4 regions of the Pseudomonas sp. G3-39 genome follow, and region 3 is predicted to be linked to each of the others. Evidence: predicted binding sites of a transcription regulator. Region 3 holds the regulator's gene; each other region holds the start of a gene.
The links. The regulator sigma-54, encoded in region 3, starts transcription at its own class of promoters, with help from an activator protein. The targets are predictions, from matches to a motif close to ANTGGCATNNANNTTGCTNT.
Positions count from the first base shown of each region.

Region 1 (2,177 bases), 610 kb from region 3:
CCGAGCGGGTAACCGCCGATGCCGTTGTGCTGGCTGTGGATGACAAACAACCGTTGGTCGCGAACTTCGATGCGAACTTCGATTTCCGGGTCTTTGAGGTCGATTCCGGCCGCACCGCACTCACGACGCAGCTTGCTGCCGACGTATTTTTCGACGTCCATCGAGCTGAACGGGTGCTTGCCTGCACGCTTGCAGCGCACCGAGAAAATCTTCCCGGCCAGTACATCGCCGTAGTGCTGTTTGCACTTCTCGGTGATGTCGTCGAAGTCGCCCAGCGGGTACTCGTCGATCTGCAGAAAATGCGCGACACCCGGGGTGCAGACCAGGCGCTCACCCATCTCTTTCAAGGCTTTGGGGTCGGTAACGCGGGTTTCCAGCTCGAGATTGTCCCACACACCGTTCACCACCACGGCCGGGTCCAGATCGCGGAGCACGGCGCGGATGTTCTTGGCCAGCTGGCGGATGAAACGCATCCGGACAGGGCGGCTTTTGATGGTGATCTCGGGGAAGACTTTTACGATTAGTTTCATGAAAACAGCGCGCGCAGGGCCAGCCGAAAAAGGGGGGCGCGGATTATAGCGGAAATTGCTCAAGGTTTAACCAGTTAATATGCAGAAGGTTTCACTTGCACCAAAACAGGTCATTTCTGATTTGAAGCGCTACATTAAGGGGCGAGATTTTCACTCTTATGGCACTTTGCGGTGCTCAAAGCGTGAAATTGGGGCAAAAAACCCATGCTGGGGCACTGGCATGCAATTTGCTCCCTTGTGAGGCAGGTTGCCTTGGCAGAGTATCTGCGCCGGCATCACCCCTATTAAGGGCATCCACTACCAAGCCCTAAGCCACCCGGAGGACACTATGTCGAAGTCGGTTCAACTCATCAAAGATCATGACGTCAAGTGGATTGATCTGCGCTTCACGGACACCAAAGGCACTCAGCACCACGTGACCATGCCGGCTCGCGATGCGCTGGAAGACGACTTCTTCGAAGTCGGCAAGATGTTCGACGGTTCCTCCATCGCTGGCTGGAAAGGAATCGAAGCCTCCGACATGATTCTGCTGCCGGACGACGACACTGCCGTTCTGGACCCGTTCACCGAAGACGCAACCCTGATCCTGGTTTGCGACATCATCGAACCGTCGACCATGCAAGGTTACGATCGCGACCCGCGCGCCATCGCTCACCGCGCCGAGGAATACCTGAAGACCACCGGTATCGGTGACACAGTCTTCGCTGGCCCAGAACCAGAATTCTTCATCTTCGACGAAGTGAAGTTCAAGTCGGACATCTCCGGCTCGATGTTCAAGATCTACTCCGAACAAGGCTCGTGGATGTCCGACCAGGACATCGAAGGCGGCAACAAAGGCCACCGTCCTGGTATCAAAGGCGGCTACTTCCCGGTTCCGCCGTTCGACCACGACCACGAAATCCGTACTGCCATGTGCAACGCACTGGAAGAGATGGGCCAGACCGTTGAAGTTCACCACCACGAAGTGGCGACTGCCGGTCAGAACGAAATCGGTGTCAAGTTCAACACCCTGGTGAAGAAAGCTGACGAAGTTCAGACTCTGAAATACGTTGTCCACAACGTTGCCGACGCATACGGCCGCACCGCGACCTTCATGCCGAAGCCACTGTACGGCGACAACGGCTCGGGCATGCACGTGCACATGTCCATCGCCAAAGACGGCAAGAACACCTTCGCTGGCGAAGGCTATGCCGGCCTGTCCGAAACCGCCCTGTACTTCATCGGCGGTATCATCAAGCACGGTAAGGCCCTGAACGGCTTCACCAACCCGGCCACCAACTCCTACAAGCGTCTGGTGCCAGGTTTCGAAGCTCCGGTAATGCTGGCCTACTCGGCGCGCAACCGTTCCGCCTCGATCCGCATTCCTTACGTCAACAGCCCACGCGGCCGTCGTATCGAAGCACGCTTCCCGGATCCGGCTGCCAACCCGTACCTGGCTTTCGCAGCACTGCTGATGGCCGGTCTGGACGGTATCCAGAACAAGATCCACCCAGGCGATGCCGCTGACAAAAACCTGTACGACCTGCCGCCTGAAGAGGCGAAAGAGATCCCACAAGTTTGCGGCAGCCTGAAAGAAGCCCTGGAAGAGCTGGACAAGGGCCGTGCGTTCCTGACCAAGGGCGGCGTGTTCTCCGACGACTTCATCGA
Region 1 covers NZ_CP186497.1:280,774-282,950, reverse strand. The annotation lists gene thiI (tRNA uracil 4-sulfurtransferase ThiI) at 1-530, opposite strand, end outside; gene glnA (glutamate--ammonia ligase) at 859-2,177, shown strand, end outside.
Region 1: glnA (glutamate--ammonia ligase) is a predicted target of sigma-54. The motif match lies at 745-764, and genes of this name have one in related genera.

Region 2 (2,177 bases), 690 kb from region 3:
TTCCAGGGTGTTCTGCAGCGTGGTACCGAAACCGTTCAGGCCCGGGGTGCCGATTTGCGGCGCGCCGGAAGCAGCGGTTTCCAGGAACAGGTTGTTGCCCACTGCTTGCAAACCGGCCGGGTTGATGAAGTCGGCGGTTTGCAGGTTGCCGATCACCTGAGCGGCCGGGTTGCCTGGCACTGTGATCGACACGGTGCCGTCGGTGCCGACGGTGAAGCTCTGCGCGTTGTTCGGGATAACGATGGCCGGTTCCAGGGCGAAACCGCTGGCGTTGACGATCTGACCGTTGGAGTCGAGGTGGAAAGTACCGTCACGGGTGTAGGACGTGGTGCCGTCCGGCTGCAGGATCTGGAAGAAACCACGACCGTCGATGGCCATGTCCAGCGGCTGCTCGGTGGTTTGCAGGCTGCCGGCGGTGAAGTTTTTCTGGGTGCCGACGATGCGCACACCGGTACCCAGTTGCAGACCCGACGGCAATTCACTGTCCTGGGTCGACTGAGCGCCTGGCTGACGCTTGATCTGGTACAGCAGGTCCTGGAACTCGGCACGGTCACGTTTGAAACCCGTGGTCGAGACGTTCGCCAGGTTGTTGGAAATGGTGGTCAGGTTGGTGTCCTGGGCGGACAGACCGGTTTTGGCAACCCATAGAGCCGGAAGCATTCGATTCTCCTCGTGCGCCTGTTTTACGGCGCGACGTTCTGATAATTAGCTGATCTGCAAGACCCGAGCCATGGCCTGGTCGTCGTCTTTGGCGGTGTTCATCATCTTGACGTGCAACTCGAACTGCTTGGCCAGGGCCAGCACCGAGGTCATTTCTTCCACGGCATTTACGTTGCTCGACTCAAGGAAACCCGACACCAGTTTGACGTTGGCATCGGCCGGCGCCGGCTGGCCGTCCTTGGTGTAGATCGAGCCGTCGAGGCCTTTGTTGAGGTTCTTGATGTCCGGATTGACCAGTTTGATCCGGTCGACTTCCGCCATGACGCGCGGGCCTTCGCCCATCGCACGAATACTGATGGTGCCGTCTTCACCGACTTCGACCTGCTGCTCCGGCGGCACGGCGATCGGACCGCCATTGCCGAGTACCGGCATGCCGTTGCCGGCGCGCAATACGCCGAGGGCGTCGATGTTCAGGCTGCCGGTGCGCACGTAGCTTTCGCCACCGTTAGGGTTCTGCACGGCAATAAAACCGTTGCCGGTCACGGCGACGTCGAGGTCACGCCCGGTCTGCACCAGCGAACCGGCGGTGAAGTCGGTGGCGGGCCGTTCGCTCATGGCAAACGCACGCGCCGGAAAGCTGTCACCGAACACCGGCATCGAACGCGCCTGCTCCAGGTCGCGCTGAAAACCATTGGTGGAGATGTTCGCCAGGTTGTTGGCATGGGCCTTTTGCGCCAGTGCGTTCTGACTGGCGCCGGTCATTGCCACATAAAGGTACTTGTCCACACTCTTTCCTCTGCATGCCGGACGTTTGCCGCCCACCGCTGTACTGCTGAGCCATAAGCAATTTGCAGACCAACTTTTTTCTGGCGGCTTGCGGCCCGGTAAACAAAGGACTTGCGGGGTTTTGCGGGGAAATTGGAAATGTATCGAAGTCGAAAAACCGGCGGTGTTATGCCGCTTGGCGGCAATCCCGATTGTTGCAGATGGAAAAAGAACCTGTGGTGAGGGGATTTATCCCCGATGGGCTGCGCAGCAGCCCCAATCCATCCATTGATGGTGTATCGAATGGACCGCATTTGCCGGGTTTGGGGCGGCTTCGCCACCCTTCGGGGATAAATCCCCTCACCACAAAAGCTCTTTTCACCACAGTGTTGCTGTTAACTCTCGGGATCTTTACCAACTTCGTATTGGCGGAGCTTATTAGCGATGGTGGTATGCGAAACCCCCAACCGCTTACCCAGTTGCCGACTGCTCGGGTGTTCGGAGTACAGCCGCTCCAGTACGGCTTTCTCGAAGCGTCCGACGATCTCGTCCAGCCCACCCTCCAGCGAGAAATCGCCAAGCGGCTGACGCACGCCGTAATCCGGCAGGCGAATGTGTTCGACCTTGACCGTGCCGCCCTCGCACAGTGAGACCGCCTGGAACAGCACGTTCTCCAGCTGCCGCACGTTGCCCGGCCAGTGGTAATGACTGAGGCGATCCATCGCTGCCGGCGCCAGTTTCGGCAGCGAACA
Region 2 covers NZ_CP186497.1:1,585,320-1,587,496, reverse strand. The annotation lists gene flgG (flagellar basal-body rod protein FlgG) at 1-660, opposite strand, end outside; gene ACOYXG_RS07160 (flagellar basal body rod protein FlgF) at 706-1,446, opposite strand; gene ACOYXG_RS07155 (sigma-54-dependent transcriptional regulator) at 1,821-2,177, opposite strand, start outside.
Region 2: ACOYXG_RS07160 (flagellar basal body rod protein FlgF) is a predicted target of sigma-54. The motif match lies at 1,501-1,520, and genes of this name have one in related genera.

Region 3 (2,177 bases):
CTTTTTACTGCCGCCCGGCACGTTCACCAGGGAACGGCCGGGGGTCAGGATACTTTCAAGTCGGATCATGGGTTGGGAGTGTTAACGACCTGTCGCGCCCTGAAGGAGGCTCTGGGTCTTTTCCTTATGCTTTTTGAGTTGGCGATCCAGCTTGTCGGTCAGTGAGTCGATCGCAGCGTACATGTCGGTATCTTCTGCGTTGGCGACCACTTCGCTGCCGGGTATATGCAAGGTGGCTTCGATTTTCTGCTTGAGCTTTTCGACGCACATCGTGACTTGCACGTTGGTGATCTTGTCGAAATGGCGCTCCAATCGTTCGAGTTTCTCGTTGATGTAGGTGCGCAGAGGTTCGGTCACTTCCAGTTGGTGTCCACTGATGTTGACTTGCATACAGCTTCTCCTTCGTTGCCAGTGCATAAAGCGGCAGGCCGAAAAGCCTGCCACTGGAACGCTGTAACGTGGCTTACATCAACCGCTTGCGTTCGCTCGAAGGCGCGATCCCGAGGGATTCGCGGTACTTGGCGACGGTGCGGCGAGCCACCTGAATGCCTTGTGCCTCCAGTAAACCAGCGATCTTGCTGTCACTCAACGGCTTTTTCTGATTTTCCGCCGCAACCAGTTTTTTGATGATCGCGCGGATCGCTGTCGACGAGCATTCACCGCCTTCGGAGGTGCTGACGTGGCTGGAGAAAAAGTATTTCAGTTCATAAATACCGCGCGGGGTATGCATGAATTTCTGCGTGGTGACCCGGGAAATCGTCGATTCGTGCATGCCGACCGCCTCGGCGATGTCATGCAGGACCAACGGCTTCATGGCTTCATCGCCATACTCCAGGAAGCCGCGCTGATGCTCGACGATCTGGGTGGCCACCTTCATCAGGGTTTCGTTGCGGCTTTGCAGGCTCTTGATGAACCAGCGTGCCTCTTGCAACTGGTTGCGCATGAAGGTGTTGTCGGCGCTGGTGTCGGCGCGACGGACGAAACCGGCGTACTGCGCGTTGACCCGCAGACGGGGCACTGACTCCTGATTCAGCTCGACCAGCCAGCGTTCGTTATCCTTGCGCACAATGACGTCGGGCACCACGTACTCGGCTTCGGTCGATTCGATCTGCGAGCCCGGACGCGGATTGAGGCTTTGCACCAGTTCGATGACCTGACGCAACTCGTCTTCCTTGAGCTTCATACGCCGCATCAACTGACTGTAGTCGCGACTGCCGAGCAGATCGATGTAATCGCTGACCAGACGTTTGGCTTCGTTGAGCCACGGGGTCTTGGCCGGGAGCTGACGCAGTTGCAGCAGCAGGCATTCGCCGAGGTTGCGCGCCCCGATACCGGCCGGTTCGAACTGCTGAATGCGGTGCAGAACGGCTTCGATCTCGTCCAGCTCGATGTCGAGCTCCGGATCAAAGGCGTCGAGAATTTCTTCGAGGGTTTCGTCCAGGTAGCCCTGATTGTTGATGCAATCGATCAGGGTCACGGCGATCAGGCGGTCGGTGTCGGACATCGGCGCCAGGTTCAATTGCCACAGCAGATGGCTTTGCAGGCTTTCGCCGGCGGACGTGCGGGTGGTGAAGTCCCACTCGTCGTCATCGCTGCTGGGCAGGCTGCTGGCGCTGGTCTGGTAGACGTCTTCCCAGGCGGTATCAACGGGCAGTTCGTTAGGAATGCGCTCGTTCCATTCGCCATCTTCCAGATTGTCCACCGTCGGGGCGGCTTCCTGATAGGACGGTTCCTGAATGTCGGTGTTGGGTTTTTGTTCGGCGTTGTCGGCCAAAGGATCGGTATTGTCGAAGTCGTCGCCTTCTTCCTGGCGTTCGAGCATCGGATTGGATTCCAGGGCCTCCTGGATTTCCTGTTGCAGGTCCAGGGTCGACAATTGGAGCAGGCGGATGGCCTGTTGCAGCTGCGGTGTCATCGTCAGCTGCTGGCCCATTCTCAAGACTAGCGATGGTTTCATGGCAGGGGCTTAACACCTTATTCGCCGGCGCGCATGCGCCATCCACTACAGGGCGCCGGAGCGCCAAACTTAAGCAAATTATATGCCTGAAACTGTCGTGTTTGCCTAGAGCGCTGTAACAATAAAAGCGTATAAAACTTTGTTGACGCATCGCGTCGGAGCACGGTGAACATCTTTGAGGCGTCGTGTCTGCCTAGAGCGCTGTAACAATAAAAGCGTA
Region 3 covers NZ_CP186497.1:894,680-896,856, forward strand. The annotation lists gene ptsN (PTS IIA-like nitrogen regulatory protein PtsN) at 1-69, opposite strand, end outside; gene hpf (ribosome hibernation-promoting factor, HPF/YfiA family) at 82-390, opposite strand; gene ACOYXG_RS03915 (RNA polymerase factor sigma-54) at 464-1,957, opposite strand.

Region 4 (2,177 bases), 940 kb from region 3:
ATGCTGGCGTGAAAAGCCTGAAAACCCAGAACAGCATCGAAATCCGCAGTATCACGCCAATCTGAAATTCTTCCTGTCACTTGAAGCACCAGGCCTTGGCAGCAGCTCTATCTTGGGGCTACTCTGCAAGCGAGATCAGCGAAACAATCGCTAAGGTCTGGTCTTGTCAGCTACATGCTTGTTTCCCGCGTGCAACCACGTTGCCGAAGTACTTTGGCCTGTAAGGCCCGGGGCGGGAATACGGAAAGTCTATCCATCTATCCGAGGGGGACGATTCATGAGCACAGCCTATCAAGAAGACATCAGCAGCAATGTTCTGCGCCGCATGAAAGAAGGCGGTTTCGACTTTTCCCGGTTCCATCCCATCGAGTTCTACGCCATTTTCCCGGACGAGGAGCGGGCGCGCAGGGCGGCAGGCAAATTTCGTGGTGAATCCATCAATGCCCAGGTCAGTGCGCGCGACGATGGCGCCTGGTCGCTGGAACTGAGCAAAGTGATGTACGCAACCTATGACGACATTGGCGATTTCGAGCAGGGCTTCTCTGCCGTGGTCGAGCCGCTGGGCGGCATCATCGAGGGCTGGGGCGTCAAGCAGGAGGTGCGTAACCGCCATCGTCTGAACTGATCTCTGGTTTCAGGTATTGAGCAACGGCTGACCTTCGGGTTGGCCGTTGTCGTTTCTGGCCGCCGAATAGTCCGTGGCAAAACCCTGAAACAAGAATCCCGGGCAAAAAAAAGCCACCGGAGAGGGTGGCTAAAGGGAAGACCGATAAGGAGAGGAAACCGGTCAGGGTTACGGCCTGCGGGGACTGCGCGGGCAGTCCGGATCAGTGGAGCTGAAACCTTCACCGGGGAAGTTTTCAGCGAATGCGCCGATTATCCGCAGCTCGGTGCGAGCGGTGAAATCAACTCTGACTATGCTGGTGATAGGCGATGCAATGCGTCGCAATGAAGCGGGGGCAATCCGGTTGGGGCCATTGCCGCACAGGAATGGTGCGGTGCTTGCGGCGTGATTATCCAACCGATTGAAATCAAAGCGTTTATGCCGATGGCACGGGCCTTGCGAAGGCCTGTAGGTCCGGGTGACAAGGAGTACGGCATGATCCGCACCTATTTTGATGAAATGTACGATGCCGGCGGCCAGGTCCGCCCGCATTACCGGGAGTTCGCCCGCTGGCTGGCCGACACGCCTGACGAGTTGCTGGCACAACGGCGACGCGAGGCCGATCTGCTGTTCCACCGGGCCGGGATCACGTTCACGCTCTATGGCGACGAGCAGGGTACCGAGCGCCTGATTCCGTTCGACACCATTCCGCGCAGCATTCCCGCCAGCGAGTGGCGGATCGTCGAGCGTGGCTGCATCCAGCGGGTCAAGGCGTTGAACATGTTCCTCGCCGACCTCTATCACGAGCAGCGCATCATCAAGGCCGGGATCATCCCCGCCGAACAGGTGCTGGCCAACGAGCAGTACCAGTTGGCGATGCAGGGCCTGGATCTGCACCGCGACATCTATTCGCACATCTCCGGCGTCGATCTGGTGCGCGATGGCGACGGTACTTATTACGTGCTCGAAGATAACCTGCGCACGCCGAGCGGCGTCAGCTACATGCTCGAAGACCGCAAAATGATGATGCGCCTGTTCCCGGAGCTGTTCGCCGCCCAGCGCATCGCGCCCATCGACCACTACCCGAATCTGTTGCTCGACACCCTGAAGAGCTCCAGCCCGATCGACGACCCGAGTGTGGTGGTGCTGACGCCGGGGCGCTTCAACAGTGCGTTCTTCGAACACGCTTTCCTGGCGCGAGAAATGGGCGTTGAACTGGTGGAGGGCGCCGACCTGTTCGTGCGTGACGACAAGGTGTACATGCGCACCACCGACGGGCCGAAAGCGGTGGACGTGATCTACCGCCGTCTCGACGACGCGTTCCTCGATCCGCTGGCATTCAACCCCGACTCGATGCTCGGTGTACCGGGGCTGCTGTCGTCCTATCGCTCGGGCAATGTAGTGCTGGCCAATGCCATCGGCACTGGGGTGGCGGATGACAAATCGGTGTACCCGTTTGTCACCGAGATGATCCGTTTCTACCTCGATGAAGAACCGATCCTGAAGAACGTGCCGACCTGGCAGTGCCGCAACCCCTCGGAACTTTCCCACGTGCTGGCCAATCTTCCGGATC
Region 4 covers NZ_CP186497.1:1,833,367-1,835,543, forward strand. The annotation lists gene ACOYXG_RS08350 (hypothetical protein) at 1-65, shown strand, start outside; gene ACOYXG_RS08355 (ribonuclease E inhibitor RraB) at 278-625, shown strand; gene ACOYXG_RS08360 (circularly permuted type 2 ATP-grasp protein) at 1,100-2,177, shown strand, end outside.
Region 4: ACOYXG_RS08360 (circularly permuted type 2 ATP-grasp protein) is a predicted target of sigma-54. The motif match lies at 1,048-1,067, and genes of this name have one in related genera.